DNA from 4 places in the Priestia sp. FSL R5-0597 genome. Region 4 is predicted to be linked to each of the others. Evidence: predicted binding sites of a transcription regulator. Region 4 holds the regulator's gene; each other region holds the start of a gene.
What was found. Region 4 encodes Rex, which represses fermentation and respiration genes when NADH is low (regulators of the CRP and FNR family bind a similar motif). Its sites were predicted from a motif close to TTGTGAAATATTTCACAA; they were not measured.
Positions count from the first base shown of each region.

Region 1 (4,996 bases), 4.7 Mb from region 4:
GCTGCTCCTAACACAAACATGTTCGACACGGCCATGTTCACTCCCTTCAGAGACTCCACATATATAATTTACTTCTTAAAGACATAAAGTAATGGCGAAGGTTCTTTTGAATGATCTTCGCCACATGTAACACATTATTATTTACCTTGTACCATGAATGCAATAACTACGGCGATAATTGGAAGCGCCTCAACTAAGGCAACCCCAACGAACATCATTGAAGTTAATGTACCACGTGCTTCTGGTTGGCGAGCTGTGCCTTCAATCGTCTTAGAAACGATAAGACCGTTACCAATACCAGCACCTAGTGCCGCTAAACCAATCGCAATTGCAGATGCTATTAAACCCATTTTATAAAGTCCTCCCTTAATATATATGATTTTGTTTAACTAAGTTTTGTTTTGTCCAAATTGGGTATTACTTGAACAAAGCTTTATAAATTAATGGTCGCTACTCACTTTGTGAGATAAATAAACCATCGTTAACATTGTGAAAATGAAGGCCTGAATTGCGCCTACAAAAATACTGAATCCTTGCCATAAAAGCATTGGGATAGCAGCTCCAATTGTACCTAGGAAGCCTGTTGTTGCTAAACCAGCTAGCAAGCTTAACAAAATTTCCCCAGCATAAATATTACCGTAAAGACGAAGGCCAAGCGTTAACGTATTGGCAAACTCCTCGATAATCTTAAGCGGGAATAAAAATGCCATTGGCTTGAAGTAATCTTTCGTGTATGCAGAGAAACCTCGCATTTTAATACCATAATAATGTGATAGTACAACTACCATAACGGCTAACGTCAGCGTAATTGCTGGATCAGCGGTTGGCGATTTCCACCATAAGTTATGGTCAATCACGATGGCGAATGGAAGACCCAACATATTTGACACAAAAATGTACATAAGTAAAGTTACACCTAGCGTCAAAAAGCGGCCACCTGTTTTCCAATCCATATTGCTATTAACGAGTCCTTTAACAAAATCTAAGACCCATTCAATAAAGTTTTGTGCACCGCTTGGCTTCATAGCAAGAGTACGAGTACATAAAACTGCAATTAAGAATACAATAACAGAAGCTACGGTAACCATAAGCAAGTTACTTTGACTAAAAGTAAGGCCTAGAAACTCTATAGTTGGTGATTCATGACCCAACTGTGTTCACCTCTCTTTCTATCTTCTACGCATATTTTGAACAACTAAATCTATGATAATGACAACATAATACGTCATTAATCCCACAACTACACTAATAATATGAAAGGTTTTTGGATAAGAGATGGTAATCACAACTGCGAGAGCAGCTGTTGCAAATCTTACAACAGTCCCAATTGAACGGGGCTTTTTCCCCTCATCCAACGCCTGTCCAAACTGCTCAAACTTTCTTACTAAGTTCCACAAATTATACAAACTCAGGGCGGTTCCTAAAATTAAACCTGCAAAAACAGCCTTATAACTTGTAAATCCCCAGCCGAGAACGTATAATGCTAACAAATACAATATGTATGAACGAAGTCTTGGAAAAACGTGCTGCAAATCCTGCATGAATTATTAATCTCCTGAAAAAAAATGGTGGACTGTGCGCAGCATCATAAAAACACCTGCTGCTAGCCCTGAAAGAAGGCCTAAAATCAAAAATAGTGGTTCGGTGTCAAGCCATTGATCAGCCCATCTTCCAGAGAATAAGCCAATTAAGACTGAACCTGCTAACTGTGATAGAATGATTGACACTAATGCCATCGCTTGCAAAGGATGACGGTTGCGATCTTTCATAAGCTCATACCCCTTTTGCAAAATTTTCTTTTTTCCGAATTCTCTATCGTTTTCATAGCTCAATATATGATAGAAAGGCAAAAAAAATTGCTAAAAAAGGTAAAAACAGCTAATAAAATACGCAGAAATATCAACGGTTTTCACAGGTTGAAAACCTTATCATTTATATTCCCTGTAAGCATACAATAGCGTATATTTAATGTCAATGTGTTTAAGCTAAAAACTTCACAATCTCTTCTTATTGTTCACATTTCTGCCACACATAAAACCTCTTCAAATGAAAACATTTAAAGAGGTTCATTCAATCGTTATTGTACTGTGTACAACCTGCTCTTGTCTATGCTTTTTCACAAATGCAAATATTTGGTACACTCCTGGTACAAGCGATTCATCAATCGTTATTTTTCGTTTTCTCATGCCTCTTTCTACATCCACGTCAACATCTAAATACGATACAAACTGTAAAGACTGCTTATCAAAAAGAGCGACGCCTAACTGATCTGCTCCTTCAGGCAAAAACAGTTCATAGCTATACGTATTTTTCTCTTTTTCCGCTGCTACTTGCAATCCCATGACACGAGGATAATCTGGAATGCTAATCATGTACATATAGGGAAGCGAAAATGTTTCACGTGAATCATTTATTTCCAAATATCCGTCATATATACCTTTATTTTTAAAACGGGGCTGCACCGATAAAGTGACAGCTATCTCTTTTGTCTGACGGGGTGGCACCGTGACGGGTAATGGAACATCCCAGTTCACTCCTTCATCCCTTTTTGGAACGTTTAAGCGATACGTTTTTGCTTTATCAGACTGGTTATCAATTTTAAAAGATAAAACTTTCTTTGATGGACGCGTAAAAATACCAAAAGATAAAGAAGATGGATAAAACAAAGATTCTGCTGTGACGGCTTTTGCTATTTGAATTCTTCCCGCTCCTTGTTCATATACGCGATACGTTTGACCGTTTAGCTGCTGCATTACTTTACTGGTGTTCATCAATGAAGCTTTGACTTGTTCAGGAGACCAGTTCGGGTGAGCTTGTAAAATCAGCGCACACGCTCCAGCTACATGGGGCGCAGCCATACTTGTGCCACGCATGCGTTCATATCCTCCAGGAACTGTACTATTAATGAAGTAACCTGGTGCGACGACGTCTGGTTTGATTCCCCAAGTAGTCGTTACAGGCCCTCTTGAACTGAAAGATGTGAGCAAGTCTTGCACCACTTGCTGGCCAGTGCGTAAGTACGGTTGTTGAGACTGAATGTGTTGGGTAATGGTGTCACCGCTTTTTTTACTTACCCATATCACGGGAATATTTACTGACTCTTTTAGTTTACTGACTATGCTTTTTTCTGTCGGGCTATATAAAATAACCGCTTTTGCTCCCGCCTGTTCAGCTTGTTTAATCTTTTGTTGAACCGCATTTCCTTCTGCTTTTAGCAAAATGACGTTACCCGACGCATGCTTTTGCTCTTTGGAATCTTCTTCATTTATTACACGCAGCGTTTGATTAAACGTCCATGGACGAGACCCTTCTACTGGCGCCATCATAATTTTTTCTTTGTTAAATCCAATTGTTAGAAATTGAACTGTTGTCGGAGAAACAGAAGCGCCAACGGAAATAGCTTTTCCCGCTGTACCCGGAGAGCCCACCGTCCATAAACCTGGACCTGAATTGCCGCTAGATGTAACCGTTACAATTCCTTTTTCAACAGCTCGATCTAACGCTAAGCTTGTTGGTAAATCAGGGCCATTCACATCATTTCCTAATGATAAATTAATAATATCTACATCATCTTGAATTGCTTTTTCAATAGCTAGAATAACACTTTCAGACGTTCCAGCTCCTCCAGGTCCAAGAGCTCGGTATGCATAGATTTCCGCTTGGGGTGCTACGCCTGTAATATTCCCATTCGCTGCAATAATACCAGCTACATGAGTACCGTGCAGAGTCGGTTCTCCTTGCTCACGAGTGGTTTCCATCGGCTCATAATCTTCATCTATTACATCGTAACCCCCTCTGTAGGTTTGTTTTAAATCAGGATGAGAATAATCAACACCCGTATCGATAACGCCTACTTTGATCCCTTTTCCTGTTAAGCGCTGATTGTGAGTATCAAACAAGCCTCTTACCTGTTCTGAGCCAATGAACGTTACGCTATTTTCTTCTGTAACCTGATAGTTTTTAATAGAATGTGAACTAATAATAGATGGATTCTGAGATAGTTTTTCCAAATCCGAGATGGAGCCGTTTAATGAAAGTCCTGTAAACACCGTGTGAAATTCGCTCTTAATCTTTATATTAGGATAATTTTTTTGTAGCTGACTTTTAAATTTCGTGAATTTTTCTTTTTTAATCATCACAATGATTGATTTTTCCTGATGATTCATTTCTTGTTTTATAGAAGGAAATGTCGGATTGAGCGACATTTGCCCTCCCCCACTCCCCAATATAAAGCTAATCATTAACCATTTAATCCACATAAAAAAACACCTCTCACACTATCGTGTCTCAAAGAGACGCTTTTCATGTGAAAGGTGTTTAGAAATCTTACGAAAGCGGATTAAAAGCTTCCGGTCTGTTTTCACGGCCGTTGAAATAGTAGCTAATAGCATCACAAATGCGTTTAGAAGCTAAGCCGTCTCCGTAAGGATTCGATGCTTGTGACATTTGCTTATATACGCCTTCATCTATTAACAGCTCTTTTGCTAGCGTATAAATCGTTTCTTCTTCCGTGCCTGCTAGTTTGAGCGTTCCTGCTTCAATTCCTTCCGGGCGCTCTGTTGTATCGCGAAGTACCAATACAGGTACGCCTAATGAAGGAGCTTCTTCTTGAACACCGCCCGAATCTGTCAAAATAATATGAGCGCGCTCAGCGAAGTTATGGAAGTCAATTACATCTAACGGTTCAATTAAATGAATGCGCGGGTCATTTCCTAAGATATCGTTTGCTGTTTCTCTAACTACTGGATTCAAATGAACAGGATACACAACTTGCACATCTTCATGTTCATCTACAATACGCTTAACAGCACGGAACATATTTTTCATTGGTTCGCCTAAATTTTCGCGGCGATGTGCCGTTAACAAAATAAGACGATCATCTCCCAATTTCGTTAACACTTCATGCTCATATGTCTCTTTTACTGTTGTTTTTAACGCATCGATAGCTGTATTTCCAGTCACAAAGATTCGCTCTTCTTTTTTGTTCTCTGCTTGC
Region 1 is NZ_JBBOUZ010000001.1:4,925,914-4,930,909, forward strand. It holds gene MKX72_RS26010 (F0F1 ATP synthase subunit B) at 1-35, opposite strand, end outside; gene atpE (F0F1 ATP synthase subunit C) at 138-350, opposite strand; gene atpB (F0F1 ATP synthase subunit A) at 441-1,151, opposite strand; gene MKX72_RS26025 (ATP synthase subunit I) at 1,170-1,541, opposite strand; gene MKX72_RS26030 (AtpZ/AtpI family protein) at 1,548-1,769, opposite strand; gene MKX72_RS26035 (S8 family serine peptidase) at 2,067-4,259, opposite strand; gene wecB (non-hydrolyzing UDP-N-acetylglucosamine 2-epimerase) at 4,327-4,996, opposite strand, start outside.
Region 1: the regulator Rex is predicted to act here: its motif matches at 1,983-2,000, upstream of MKX72_RS26030 (AtpZ/AtpI family protein).

Region 2 (4,996 bases), 4.8 Mb from region 4:
ACTTTTTTGCATTAACCATTGCGTCCACTTCCCTCTTTCTTATACACTGTATGCTGTAGGGGAAAAAACCAAGCTTTAATATGTTTGGAGCGATTTGATGACACAACAAAAATTAGATAAATATGAAATTATGGACGTTAGCTTACTAGCAGGTAAAATTATGTTAGAAAGCGGAGCAGAAACGTATCGAGTAGAAGACACAATGATGCGGATTGCAGCGTCTTACGGTATAAAAAAATCCCACAGCTATGTGACGCCAACAGGGATTATGTTTTCACTTGAAACGAAAGAACCGACGAAAACGAAGTTAATTCGTATTTCCGAACGAACGACCGATTTAAAAAAAGTAACTATGGTAAATAGCGTCTCAAGAACCATCAGTCAAGGAAACATCTCCTTGGAGGAAGCGTATGAAATGCTACAAGAAATTGAAGCAACGAACGTAGCTTTTCCACTATGGGTTCAACTTGCAGCTGCATCCATTTCTAGCGGATGCTTTTTAATCATGTTTCAAGGTTTATGGACGGACTTTATTCCAGCGATGTTTTCAGGAGGTCTCGGATTTTTAACCGTGGTGTATTTCCACCGTCTTATTCCGATTCGCTTTTTTGCTGAGTTTACCGCTTCGTTAGTTATTGGACTTTTATCAGCTCTTTTAGTCGCTTCAGGACTAGGAACGCAAATTGATAAAATTATTATTGGATCCGTTATGCCTCTCGTTCCTGGGTTATCGATTACCAATGCAGTGCGAGATTTAATGGCGGGACATTTACTGTCTGGATTATCAAAAGGAGCAGAAGCGTTTCTGACGGCATTTGCTATTGGTGCAGGTATTGCCATTGTATTTACGCTTCTATAGAAGGGAGGCATCATATGCATATCGTAGAGCAGATAATTACAAGTTTTATTGCTTCAGCAGCGTTTGGGATTATTTTTAATGTTCCACGTGAATCATTATTAAAAAGTGGCTTTGTCGGAATGATTGGCTGGCTCATTTACTATTTGCTAACGTTCTATGGTGTAGATGAAATTCCAAGCACTGTAGCATCGGCCTTTTTTATTGCTATTATTAGTCAAATTTACGCAAAAATTTATCGTACGCCGATCATTATTTTCACCGTAGCAGGTATTATTCCGCTCGTTCCAGGGGGAACAGCATACGATGCCATGCGTAACTTTGTAGAAAATAATTATAATGAAGCGATTAGTCTTGCAGCAAAAGCCTTTATGATTTCAGGTTCAATTGCCATTGGTATTGTATTTTCTGAAGTCATTAACCAAATCATTCGTCAATCTAAATTAAATGCGAAAGCAAAATATCGACCGTAGAGAAGCAAGCTCAAATCAGAGCGTGCTTTTTTTATGAAAAAGTAAAGAGATCCTGCCCTTTTTTGTCACAAGAAAGTCACGTTTTAGTCTAAAAACGTTCAAAAAATGTACGTGCACAGCTAAAAAAATAGACTATACTATGTAAATAGAAAGAGAGACATTACATATGTTTGTGAAACATTGAGCATATTTCTCGAATTGTTATGCTCAATGTTTCACAATATAAGTAAAAGATGCTCAGAAATGATCAAAGTATCTATGGAAATGATGAATGTTCTTATATATGAAAGGAGAAAGAAGATGGATACAGTCATACTATCACGTATTCAATTTGCATCAACGACGCTGTTTCATTTTATCTTTGTACCGCTGTCTATCGGCCTTGTCTTTTTAGTAGCGATCATGGAAACGATGTACGTAGTAAAAAAAGATGAACAGTATAAAAAGATGGCAAAGTTTTGGGGGCACTTATTCCTGATTAACTTTGCTGTCGGAGTCGTAACAGGTATTTTACAAGAATTTCAGTTCGGCATGAACTGGTCAGAGTACTCAAGATTTGTAGGAGATGTATTCGGTGCGCCGCTTGCTATTGAAGCACTGCTCGCGTTTTTTATGGAGTCCACGTTCCTCGGGCTGTGGATTTTCGGGTGGGATCGTTTGCCTAAATGGCTGCACTGTCTATGTATTTGGCTTGTTAGTCTAGGTACTATCTTTTCAGCGTTCTTTATTTTAACGGCTAATTCTTTTATGCAGCATCCGGTCGGAATGGAGCTAAATAATGGCCGTTTAGAAATGAATGACTTCTTTAAATTGTTAACGAACGGTCAGCTGTGGGTCGAATTCCCTCATACAATTTTAGGTTCGTTTGCAACAGGCGCCTTTTTTATCACGGGTGTCAGCGCTGTTATGCTCTTGAAGAAAAAACATGTGGCTTTTGCTAAAAAATCATTTCAAGTTGCTATCCTTGTAGGGCTAGTTTCAGGTGTAGGAATTGCACTATCTGGGCATGAACAGGCCGGATATTTAGTTAAAACACAGCCGATGAAAATGGCCGCAAGTGAAGGATTATGGGAAAACAGCGGAAGTCCAGGTGCTTGGACAGTAACAGCAAATATTCACCCTGATGAAAAGAAAAATACGAGTGAAATCAAAATACCTTACTTATTAAGCTTCTTATCATACGGTAAGTTTTCAGGCTCCGTTCCTGGAATGAATGAGCTGCAGCAGCAGTATACGGCGAAATATGGAGAAGGAAATTATATTCCACCCGTTCGAACAACGTTTTGGAGTTTCCGCATTATGGCTGGTCTAGGTGGCGTATTATGTGCATTAGGCATTTGGGGCACGTACTTGCTTTCTCGTAAAAAACTTCAAGAAAGCAAACTATTTTTACGTATTATGACGATTGCCATCGCCTTTCCGTTCCTTGGAAGCTCAGCAGGTTGGATTATGACAGAGATTGGCCGTCAGCCTTGGGTTGTATTTGGCTATATGAAAACCGAAGATGCCGTGTCTCCTGGTGTAACAGCAGGTGAATTGCTATTTTCTATTATCTCGTTTTCGTTCTTTTACTTAATTTTAGCTGTGATTATGGTGTTCTTGTTCGTTAAAGAAATTAAAAAAGGTCCAGATCACGATCACGAAGCACATACAAAAGTAACATCAACTGATCCGTTTACAAAGGAGGGATACAATGTTTTCTCTTAATGAATTCTGGTATTTGCTAGTATCCATTCTGTTTGTTGGTTTTATCTTTTTAGAAGGCTTTGATTTTGGGATTGGAATGGTGTCTCGCTTTTTAGGAAGAAACGACTTAGAGCGACGAGCTTTTATTAATACAATCGGTCCTTTTTGGGATGCAAATGAAGTTTGGTTAATTTCAGCAATCGGTGCTATGTTTGCCGCTTTTCCAAACTGGTATGCAACGCTATTAAGCGGGTCATATGTTCTTTTTGTTCTTCTGTTGCTTTCGCTTATCGGACGCGGTGTAGCATTTGAATTTCGAGGAAAAGTTGAAAAACAAGCGTGGAAAAATGCGTGGGATTGGGTTATCTTCTTTGGAAGTCTTTTTCCACCGCTCATTTTCGGCATCTTATTTTCAGCACTAATGAAAGGATTGCCTGTTGAGCGCAACATGCAAATGAATGCCGGCTTTTCGGATATTGTGAATCTATATACCATAACGGGCGGCGTGACGCTAACGATGCTTTGCTTATGGCACGGACTTATTTTTGCGACGATCCGTACGATGGATGACATTAGAGATCGTTCACGAAAAGTTGCCATGAAGCTTTTGCCTGTTAATGCCTTGCTGCTTCTTATTTTTTCAGGCATGACGTTTTTTGAAACAAATTTATTCAGCAATCATAGCCGCTTGATGCTATACACATTTTTTATCGGTATTTTCGTGTATTTACTAGCAGGATTTTTCCTTACACGGAAAAAAGACGGATGGGCCTTTGCTATGTCTGGCTTAATTTTAATTTTATCAATTTCCTCTATATTTGCAGGATTGTTTCCAACCGTTTTGGTTAGTTCAGTCAATGAAAGCTATAGTTTAACGATTCATAATGCAGCATCAGGGAATTATTCCTTGAAAATTATGTCTTACGCTGCTATTGCGTTACTGCCTTTTGTGTTAGGTTATCAAATTTGGAGCTACTACGTTTTTAGAAAACGTGTAGATCATAAGGAGCATATGGAGTACTAATGGGTAGAAATTTAATGGTTTACAACGGAATAAAAATGGTTCTTGCCGTGTTAATAGGGCTTATTACTATTCAAAGTGTAGCCATTATTTTTCAAGCTAAGTGGCTTGCCGAAGTAATTACTGCTCTTTTTCATGGTGAAAGTTTAACTTCGCAGACAAAAGCAATCGGATTGTTTTTGTCTGCCTTTATGGTTCGTCAGATCGTAAGTTTTATAGTGAAAAAAACAGCATATCAATTTGGAGTCAAAACGACTCAGGAACTTCGTTTGACGGTCATGAAAAGCATTTTTGCACTCGGACCGCGCTTTACCAAAAATGAAGGGACAGGAAACTTGGTGACGCTCATCACCACAGGCCTACAGAAGCTTCGCGCTTATCTTGAGCTGTTTTTGCCTAAACTGGCCGCCATCAGCGTTACACCTTGGCTAGTGCTCGCTTTCGTTTGGTATCAAGATCGGCTTTCAGGCATTATTTTGCTTGTAACTATGCCAATTTTAATTTTATTTATGATTTTACTTGGACTGGCTGCCCAGAAAAAAATAGATAGCCAATGGGAGACGTATCATGTGCTGTCCAATCACTTTGTAGATTCGCTTCGAGGATTAGAAACGTTAACATTTCTCGGGAAAAGTAAGGAGCATGCTGAAACGATTGGAAGAGTCAGTGACCGCTATCGAAAAGCGACAATGGGAACGCTCCGAATTGCTTTTTTATCTACGTTTGCTTTAGATTTCTTTACGATGTTATCTGTAGCCATCGTGGCTGTTATGCTCGGTTTGCGGCTAGTGAACGGTTCGATGACGTTAGAGCCTGCACTTATGATTTTATTGCTGGCGCCTGAATACTTCCTGCCGATACGGGAAGTCGGAAACGATTACCATGCAACATTAGACGGAAAAGAATCCGGAGATGCATTAATTAAGATTGTAAAGCAGGCTGAAAAACCGTCGGCTAAAG
Region 2 is NZ_JBBOUZ010000001.1:5,006,734-5,011,729, reverse strand. It holds gene MKX72_RS26410 (threonine/serine exporter family protein) at 98-859, shown strand; gene MKX72_RS26405 (threonine/serine exporter family protein) at 874-1,329, shown strand; gene MKX72_RS26400 (cytochrome ubiquinol oxidase subunit I) at 1,630-3,036, shown strand; gene cydB (cytochrome d ubiquinol oxidase subunit II) at 3,023-4,039, shown strand; gene cydD (thiol reductant ABC exporter subunit CydD) at 4,039-4,996, shown strand, end outside.
Region 2: the regulator Rex is predicted to act here: its motif matches at 1,500-1,517, upstream of MKX72_RS26400 (cytochrome ubiquinol oxidase subunit I).

Region 3 (4,996 bases), 1.6 Mb from region 4:
CGTTAGAAGATTTTCATTATGTAGTAGACACTCTTAAACGCAAGAAAGTAGATTTAAATCTTTATATTACCCATCGAGCACAGTTTGATCAACTAATTGAAAAGTTTGAAGACTGGTTAAACCCTGAATCAAATGTGATTAAAGCTATTGTAGAAGTATAATTAATCACTGTTAAAAGCTAAGCAATTTATTAAACAAAGGAGGAACCTACATTGAATAATTCACAACACACCTTAAGCCCACTTAATAAAAAGACCACTCCTATTCAAGATAACTATGTAGGCTTAGAGTATCCTATAAAAGTGTTACAGATTGGGGAAGGGAATTTTCTGCGTGGCTTCTGTGACTGGATGATTCATCAATGCAACAAGAAAGGCTATTTTCAAGGAAGTATTGCTGTCACGCAGCCTCGACCTGCAGGGAAAGAGAAAATAGACAAATTGAAGGAGCAAGATGGCCTATATACTTTACTTACACGTGGAGTGGAAAACGGAAATAGAGTTACGTCTAGTGAAGTAATTTCCGTTTTCTCCCAAGTTATTAACCCATACGAAGAGTGGAATACCTTTTTACAATTAGCAGCAAATCCTACATTGGAATTTGTAATCTCTAATACGACGGAAGCGGGACTTAATTATCAGCCAACTTTATTAGAAGAAGGTGTCCCAATTCAATCATTTCCAGGAAAATTAACACTCTTTTTGTACCATCGCTATTTGCATTTTAGTGGAAATACAGAAAAAGGGTTAACTATGCTTCCGTGTGAACTTCTTGAAAGAAATGGAGATACGTTAAAAGAATGTGTGCTCCGTTATAGTAAAGAGTGGGAGTTACCTGAAGCATTTATAAAATGGTTAAAAGAACATAATTTATTCCTTAATTCGTTGGTAGACCGAATAGTCACAGGGTTTCCTAAGGAAGAAGCAGATTCTTTATTTACAGAATGGGGATATAAGGATTCCTTACTAAATACAGCAGAGCCTTATCATTTCTGGGCTATAGAAGGAATTAGTGAATTAGATCATCGCCTTCCTTTTAAAAAATCCGGTTTAAATGTGCATTGGGTGGAGGATTTATCTCCTTACCAAACACGAAAAGTCCGTATCTTAAATGGGGCTCATACACTTATGGCATTACGTGGAATTTTGTCAGGAGTGGAAACAGTAAAAGAATTTATGGATAACTCCAATTTTAAACACTTTCTGTATGAAGTAATAAAAAAAGAAGTTATTCCTTCTATCCAAGGTGATTTTAATGAAAACATAGTATACGCAGAAGAGGTATTTGAACGATTCACTAATCCATTTATTCATCATCGTCTTGCCGATATTTCATTAAACAGCTTATCGAAATTCAAACATCGTCTACTGCCTACTTTAAAAAGCTACGTCGATCTAAACGGAGTACTTCCACTTGGAATTGTTCAAGTCTTTGCGGCACTTATTCGTTTTTATAAAATAGAAAAGCTTAAAGGCACTTGGACAGGAGAAGATTTTAAGGGCTTCCCATATATATTAAAAGATGAAGAATATATCTTAAAGTTTTATAGAGACCAGTGGTTAAAATATCAAAAAAATCAGATTTCTCTTTTGCGACTTGTTGAAAGTATCCTAGGGAATAAAGATTTTTGGGATGAGGATTTAAATCATATAAAAGGCCTCTCAAACTTGGTACATAAATACTTAAATGAAATAATAAAATCCTGATAAATAACGAAATAACAAAAAAAGAGAAACGTAAGGGAGAAGATCAATCTCTTTCATGTTTCTCTTTTTTTGTCATCTACATAAGCTTTATCATTCAGAGCTCTCTTTTATCGCTAGAGAAAATCAATACTCTCGCACAGACCAAAGAGCTAGAGGAATATAAGGAAGTCGTGACTCTCTTAACAAAAAATGATTGATTGGATGTTTCAGCAAGTAAAGCAAACAAACTAGTAAGAAATAAAGCTCCATACTTCATTACTCCCAAAAATCTCTTCCAGTTAATAAGAACTGGAAGAGCTTTTTTACTTTTATCAGAATCTACGCGCTAGGAGAAAGATATTTCACACCACATTTAACCAAATATGTGACGAAATTATGGTAAAGCCATTTAAACTAGATAAAAATCGCTTCAAGTGTGAGAAATATCACACCTTTTAAACATACAACATGATAATTTTTTAGGAGTAAGCAATATGTCATGACAAACTTCAATATGTTAGGAGGTTTTTAGCTCTTTGATCTGTTGAGATGCATCTCTAATATGAACGTTTATATACCATTATTATGTACAGAAATTTAAAGGAAGGGAGCCTGAGCTGAGGTGAGAAAGCAAAAATCAATGCATATTGGCAAGTTAATCATTCTCTCCGTATTCATTACAATTTTTTTAGCAGGCTGTGATAGTCGTTATTTGATTTTAAATCCGCAGGGGGCGGTGGCTCAAAAAGAATACCAGTTAATTATTTTTTCCATAATTTTATGCACAATTGTTGTTATTCCTGTTTTAGGTCTGCTTGTGTATATCGTTTTACGCTACCGTGATAAGCCTGGAAACAAGGCTCCGTATCGACCAGATTGGGACGATAGCAAGCGTCTTGAATTTATTTGGTGGGGCATCCCCATTATTATTATTGGCATTTTAGGTTTCGCTACGGCCAAGACGACTTATGAATTAGTAGATCCACCGAAAAAAGATGTAAAGCCGCTAACGATTGAAGTAACGTCTCTTGATTGGAAATGGTTATTCCAATATCCGGATCAAGATATTGCGACAGTCAACTATGTCGAAATTCCAAAGAATGTGCCCGTTCAATTCGTGCTAACGTCAGATGCACCTATGAATTCCTTTTGGGTACCGGAGTTGGGAGGACAATTATATACAATGCCGGGAATGGCCATGGGGCTTTGGCTGCAAGCTAATCACAAGGGAGAATATTTTGGTTCAGGTGCTAATTTTACGGGTGAAGGGTTCGCTCATATGAACTTTAAAGTTAAATCTACATCGACAAAAGAATTTAATCAGTGGGTAAGGCAAGTAAAAGAAACAGCACCAGCTTTAACAAAAGCTGATTATAACAGTCTTGCAAACCAAGGTCTTTCTTTAGAGAAATCGTATTCTACCATTCCTAAAGGTTTGTTCCAAGAAACTGTCATTAAAAACGGTGGTCAATATTATAGTCAGCATCACCATATGAAAAATGAAGACATGAAGACAATGAATGTGGCTTCTGATGAACAAGCACATACACAGCACGAGCACCAGGAAGGAGGAAACTAAGTTGTTAGACAAATTAAAAGATTTTTCATCTCATTTTTTTGTGACTGGAGAACCGATGATTTACGGAGCCGATGTCGCCGTATTGTTAACACTAGCCGGTATTATTTTTGTTCTTACGTATCTTAAAAAGTGGAAGTGGCTATGGCGTGAGTGGCTCACAACGGTGGATCATAAAAAAATTGGAATCATGTATATGCTTTCTTCATTGTTAATGCTGTTTCGAGGCGGAGTAGATGCATTATTGATGCGTATGCAACTAGCATTTCCTCAGTGGCATTTTCTAGATTCTAATCATTACAACGAAATTTTTACTACGCACGGAACCATTATGATTCTATTTATGGCAATGCCGCTTATGTTTGCTTTCTTTAATATTGTTGTACCTCTTCAAATTGGAGCAAGAGATGTCGCCTATCCTTTTTTAAACGCGGTAAGCTTTTGGCTATTTTTCTTTGGCGCCATGCTTTTCAATTTGTCGTTTGTAATCGGAGGATCGCCAGATGCAGGGTGGTTGAGTTATCCGCCGCTTTCTGGCATGCAGTTCAGTCCTGGACCAGGTCAAGATTTTTATATTTGGGGCATTCAAATATCAGGTATTGGCAGCTTGGCTTCTGGAATTAATTTTATTATGACCATTTTAAAAATGCGTGCGCCTGGCATGAAACTTATGCATATGCCGCTATTCACGTGGTCTGTTCTAGCAAGCTGTATTATTATCATTTTCGCGTTTCCTGTATTAACCGTAACGCTTGCTTTATTGTTTATCGACCGCTTCTTTGACGGACACTTGTTTACCATGACCGGCGGTGGAAATCCGATGATGTACATTAACTTAATTTGGATGTGGGGACATCCTGAAGTGTATATTGTTGTGCTTCCGGCATTCGGCATTTTTTCTGAAATTGTTGCAACGTTTTCTCAAAAGAAGATATTTGGCTATAAATCTATGGTTTTTTCAATGATGATTATTAGCGTTCTATCGTATTTCACATGGGTGCATCATTTCTTTACGATGGGTGCAGGTGCTAATGTAAATGTGTTTTTTGCTATTACCACGATGGCCATCGGGATTCCAACGGGTGTTAAAGTGTTCAACTGGTTATTTACAATGTTCCGCGGCCGTATTCAAATGACGCAGCCAATGTTATGGACAATTGCTTTTATCCCGTGCTTTGTTGTGGGAGGAGCAACGGGTGTTATGCTTTCAGCAGCTCCCGCAGACTATCAGTATCATAATAGCTACTTTTTAGTTGCACACTTTCACCAAGTGTTAATCGGAGGCGTTGTATTCGGCTTCTTTGCAGGTTTGTACTATTGGTGGCCAAAAATGTTTGGCTTTAAACTAAATGACCGTCTTGGCAAATGGGCATTTTGGACGTGGAATATTGGTTTTTATGTATGCTTCATGCCTCAATATGCACTAGGGTTTATGGGAATGACGCGCCGTATTTATACGTACGATTTTGACATGGGATGGGGACCGCTGAACGTTATCTCTACAGTGGGAGCCTTCTTTATGGGCATAGGGTTTATCTTTCAAGCATGGCAGATTCTTCATGGCATTAAGTACGGAGAACGAGATGTAACAGGAGATCCATGGAATGGACGTACATTAGAATGGTCCATCCCTTCACCTCCGCCGCACTACAATTTTGCAGTGATTCCAACAGTAACGGGGCAAGATGCGTGGTGGACGATAAAAGAAGAAAGAAAAAAGAAAAAAGCGAAGGAA
Region 3 is NZ_JBBOUZ010000001.1:1,854,374-1,859,369, forward strand. It holds gene MKX72_RS09465 (zinc-binding alcohol dehydrogenase family protein) at 1-161, shown strand, start outside; gene MKX72_RS09470 (tagaturonate reductase) at 213-1,706, shown strand; gene MKX72_RS09475 (cytochrome c oxidase subunit II) at 2,326-3,264, shown strand; gene qoxB (cytochrome aa3 quinol oxidase subunit I) at 3,266-4,996, shown strand, end outside.
Region 3: the regulator Rex is predicted to act here: its motif matches at 2,120-2,137, upstream of MKX72_RS09475 (cytochrome c oxidase subunit II).

Region 4 (4,996 bases):
CATTCGATTTCAGGTTTGCGGTTCGCATCTTTATCTTGCACTACAAAATTAAAAAATTGCAGCAGCAATATAAAAATCAAGATGATTCATCCAAATAAAAAAACCACTGTTTCAGTGGTTTTTTTTACATACTAACATCTTCTCTTTCTTGCTCTGCCCTTGCCTTTAACACTTTGCGATACGAAATGCGGGAAATAATGATGCTGATTTCATACAAAATTAAGAGCGGCACTGTCACCATCATGTGCGAGAGCAATTCCGGTGGTGTAATAAGTGCGGCAATAACTAGCAGTACGAAATAGGCATATTTTCGAATTTGAGATAAAAACATAGGCGTTATAATTCCTAAACGCGTCAAAAACATAACGACGACGGGAAGCTGAAACAACAAGCCAAAAGGCAGTGTGAGCTGCATTAAAAAAGAAAAGTATTCATTAATGCCAATCACTTGGTTTACATTCAGCTCATCAGAAACGCGCGTCATAAAATCAACGACAAACGGAAACAACACAAAATAAGAAAAAGAGACACCGCCGATAAAGAGAAAAATGGAAACAGGAATATATCCAAGCGTTACCTTACGCTCTTTTTCATATAAACCAGGACTAATAAATGCCCAAAGTTGATACAGTGCAACAGGAGCTGCAAGTACACAGCCGATAATAACAGCAAATTGCATATAAATCTTAACTGGATCTGTTAACCGAAATGCATTCATCGTTAAATTCTTTGCCTCATCAGCATGCTGTAAATAGACAATAACCTTATCCGCTATAAAAAAGCCGCCAATTGTGGCAATCACAAAGAAAAATAAAACAATTAAAATGCGTTTTCGCAGCTCTCCTATATGATCATATATTGACATTTCTTGTTCGGTCATACTATGATCACCCTTTTACTCTTTGTCATCTACTTGACGCTGTTTATCTTTTTCACGATCTTCTGATGCACCGCTAGCGGCATGCTTAAACTCTCTAAGCGTTTGGCCCACTGATCTTCCTAGCTCCGGTAACCGTTTCGGTCCAAAAATAAGCAGTGCTACAATCGCAATAATAATCCAACTGCCTGCTCCAATCCCCATATTCCCACTCTCCTTATTAATTTAGACTTAAGGAAATCGTAACACAGTCCGTCTTATTCAACAGGATAATTTTTCAAAAAGTAGACGAGCGACTGTAATTCTACAGCAAGATCAATATGATGGAGTCGAATCTCATCCGGTACGTTTAAGCGTGCAGGAGTAAAGTTTAAAATTCCTTTAATTCCGCAACTCACTAAACGATCAGTAATTTGCTGAGCAACAGTGGCAGGAACGGTTAAAATCGCTACTGAGATGTCATCACTCATATAATCTTCCAATTGGTCAAGATGATAGACCGGCACGTCGCCTACTTTCGTACCCACTTTTTCTTCTATCACATCAAAAGCGCACTCAATTTTGGTGTTATTATTTTTAATAAAATTATAATTTAGAAAGGCCGTTCCTAGATTCCCTACGCCAATCAGTGCTACTTTCGTTACTTCATCTTGGTCTAACGTTTTACGGAAAAATGTAAGTAAATAATTCACATTGTAGCCGTATCCCTTTTTTCCTAATGCACCAAAGTAAGAAAAGTCCCGACGAATAGTAGCAGAATCCACTTTCACTGCCTCACTTAACTCCGCTGACGACACACGCTGTTTACCAGAAGCATGCAAATTTTTCAAAAAACGATAATAAAGCGGCAATCGCTTAGCCGTTGCTTGTGGTATTTTTAATTGTTCAGTGTTCACGTTGTACCCCCTCAGTTCATGTATGTCATTACTAACATTTTCAAGTCATATTGCATTACCTTTCACAAAGCATCAACCGCTTTGAGGTAGCGCTTCCAATTCTCTCTCTTTTCTCTTGTTTTATATATACTCCGCTTCACACCTCGACGGCTTTTGTCTATTCAGCACTCCTTAAAGTCGGTATGTAGAACGAAGCAATTAGCCCTTCAAAGGATCGGTTTGTTAGTCATGACGGATTTTTTTACATCCATCATAGATAAGTTCAGAGATGCACTTATCTCTTATTTTAACATAGTATCCTGTATAAAATGTGCAGGTAAAATCATTTTATTTCATGAATCAAAACATTCGCTTCATCATTTGTCCTTGTCCCTCTACAAATTACAAACGCTTGTAGGAAGAACTTGTAGTTAAAAATATGTTAAAATACACTATGGATATACTACTAGAGGTGAAAAAATGATTATTCTACAATTGAACGGTATTACAAAATACTATGGGGCAGAACCCATTTTATCGAATATAAAGTTAGAAGTACAATCAAAAGACCGCATTGCCCTAGTGGGACGAAACGGTGCTGGTAAATCAACTTTATTAAAAATTATTGCTGAGCAGCTTTCCTATGACAGCGGAGAAATTATTAAACCTAAGGGTGTTTCCATTGATTATATGGGACAAGATACAGTTCTTGAGTCAACACTCTCCATATGGGAAGAAATGATGACTGTCTTTGCTCCATTAAAGAAGATGGAAAAAGAATTACGTACGCTTGAAACGAAGATGGGTGATCCAGACATTTTTAATGATTCAGTTCAATACGAAAAACTAACCAAAGAGTATGATCAGCTTCAAGTAACGTTTAAAGATTTAGGCGGCTATCAATATGAAGCGGATACACGATCTATTCTTCACGGTTTCCGTTTTTCAAACTTTGACTACAGCACCCCTATTTCCTCCTTAAGCGGTGGACAAAAAACGCGCCTGGCTCTTGCAAAACTGCTTTTAACAAAGCCTGATTTGCTTATTCTGGATGAGCCTACCAACCACTTAGATATTGAAACTTTAGCATGGCTGGAACAGTTTCTGCAAGGGTATGAAGGAGCTATTTTAATCGTTTCACATGATCGTTACTTCCTTGATAAAGTCGTAAATCAAGTGTATGAAGTCGTACAAAAAACAACGGTGAAGTACACGGGCAACTACTCTAAATACCTTGTACAAAAAGCAGAGCGATATGAAAAAGAGTTGCGTCAGTACGAAAAGCAGCAAGATGAAGTCGCAAAGCTGAATGATTTTATTCAGCGAAACATCGCCCGCGCATCGACTACAAAACGTGCGCAAAGCAGACGTAAACAGCTCGATCGAATGGAGTTAATAAATCGACCTAACGAAGGCGAAAAATCAGCTAGTTTTTCGTTTGAAATTGAACGTCAAAGCGGAAATGAAGTCTTAAATCTGGAAGATGTGTCTATCGGATATGATGAACACAACTATGTCGTCCAAGAGGCAAACCTTCGCATTAAAAAAGGGGAAAGCCTTGCGTTGGTTGGTCCTAATGGCGTGGGGAAATCAACTTTATTAAAAGGCATTGTGGATAAACTCAGCTTCAAGACTGGAACCATTTCCTTTGGCTCAAATGTAATGGTTGGTTATTACGACCAAGAGCAAGCCAATTTAACGTCTAATAAAACCGTTTTAAATGAACTTTGGGATGACTACCCAGCCAAACCTGAAAAAGAAATCCGTACAGCACTTGGAAATTTTCTGTTTTCAGGTGATGATGTACTGAAAATCGTTTCCACGCTCAGCGGTGGTGAAAAAGCACGTTTGGCTCTTGCGAAGCTTATGCTTCAAAAAGCTAACTTCTTAATTTTGGATGAACCTACTAACCATCTTGATTTAGATAGCAAACAAGTACTCGAGAATGCGTTAATTGATTACCCAGGGACTCTATTATTTGTTTCACATGACCGTTATTTTATTAATCGTACTGCCAATAAAATAGCAGAGCTATCTCCTGAAGGAGTAGAAGAATTTCTTGGAGATTATGACTATTATGTAGAAAAGAAAGCAGAAATAGAGGAAATCAAAGAATTAGAAAATATAAAAGCAAACGAAGAACGTACGGTAAAAGTAGATAAACAGTCCTATAAACAAGATAAAGAACAAAAGAAATTGATGAGACAGCGAACGCGCCGCATTGAAGAAATTGAAACTGAAGTAAACAAATTAGAAGCCGCCCAAGCGGCGAATGAAGAACTTCTTTGTGACCCTGAAATTTATCAAAATCACGAAGAAGTATCAAGATTAAACGGTGAAAATGAAAAAATTTCTTCACAGTTATCCACATTAATGGAAGAGTGGGAAGAATTACAGCTGCTTCTAGAAGAGTAGCCTATATTTTTGCGTATCTATTCATCCTATTTACTTGTTCATGCGCTTAAGAGCAAGCTTTATCCACTCTGTGAATAAATAGTGGATATCTGTCTGATTTTCATAATTAAAACTTGTTGATAACAGGTCCGTGTACTGAGTGCACGGACTTTTCCACATAATTATCCACAGTCAATTCTAAATTTATTGAATATTGTTGATAAATCATTTTTATCCACAAAAAAAGACGAATGAGAAATAAATCTCATTCGTCACTTACTCTTCCAAGTCCAAACCGGGGTTTGCATTTAATGACATATCTGAACGTTTTCCTTGAGCAAATCGTACGCTTGCTGCTGCTCCAATCATTGCGGCATTATCCGTACATAGAGATAGCGGCGGGATAATAAGCTCAATATTTGATAGGGGTTCAAATGCCTCTTCTAGCGCTGCTCTAAGCCCTTTATTAGCAGCAACTCCTCCTGCTAATAAAACTTGCTTAACGTTATATTCCTTTGCAGCTTTAATCGTTTTAGTTACTAACACATCAATGACACTCGCTTGAAAGCTAGCAGCAAGTGTTTGTGGAAGAATCTCTTCACCTTTTTGCTTCGCATTGTGGACAGTGTTAATAACTGCTGATTTTAATCCACTGAAACTAAAATCATAGGATCCTTCTTCTAGCCAAGCACGCGGCAAATCAATTAATGGCTCTCCTTCATGTGCAAGGCGGTCAATATGAGGTCCGCCTGGATATGGAAGGTTTAACGTGCGGGCTACTTTATCGTAGGCTTCTCCTGCTGCATCATCTCTTGTTTCACCGATCACTTTAAAATGACCGTGACTTTCC
Region 4 is NZ_JBBOUZ010000001.1:217,650-222,645, reverse strand. It holds gene MKX72_RS01315 (YdiK family protein) at 1-98, shown strand, start outside; gene tatC (twin-arginine translocase subunit TatC) at 125-880, opposite strand; gene tatA (twin-arginine translocase TatA/TatE family subunit) at 896-1,081, opposite strand; gene MKX72_RS01300 (redox-sensing transcriptional repressor Rex) at 1,135-1,773, opposite strand; gene MKX72_RS01295 (ABC-F family ATP-binding cassette domain-containing protein) at 2,233-4,167, shown strand; gene tsaD (tRNA (adenosine(37)-N6)-threonylcarbamoyltransferase complex transferase subunit TsaD) at 4,423-4,996, opposite strand, start outside.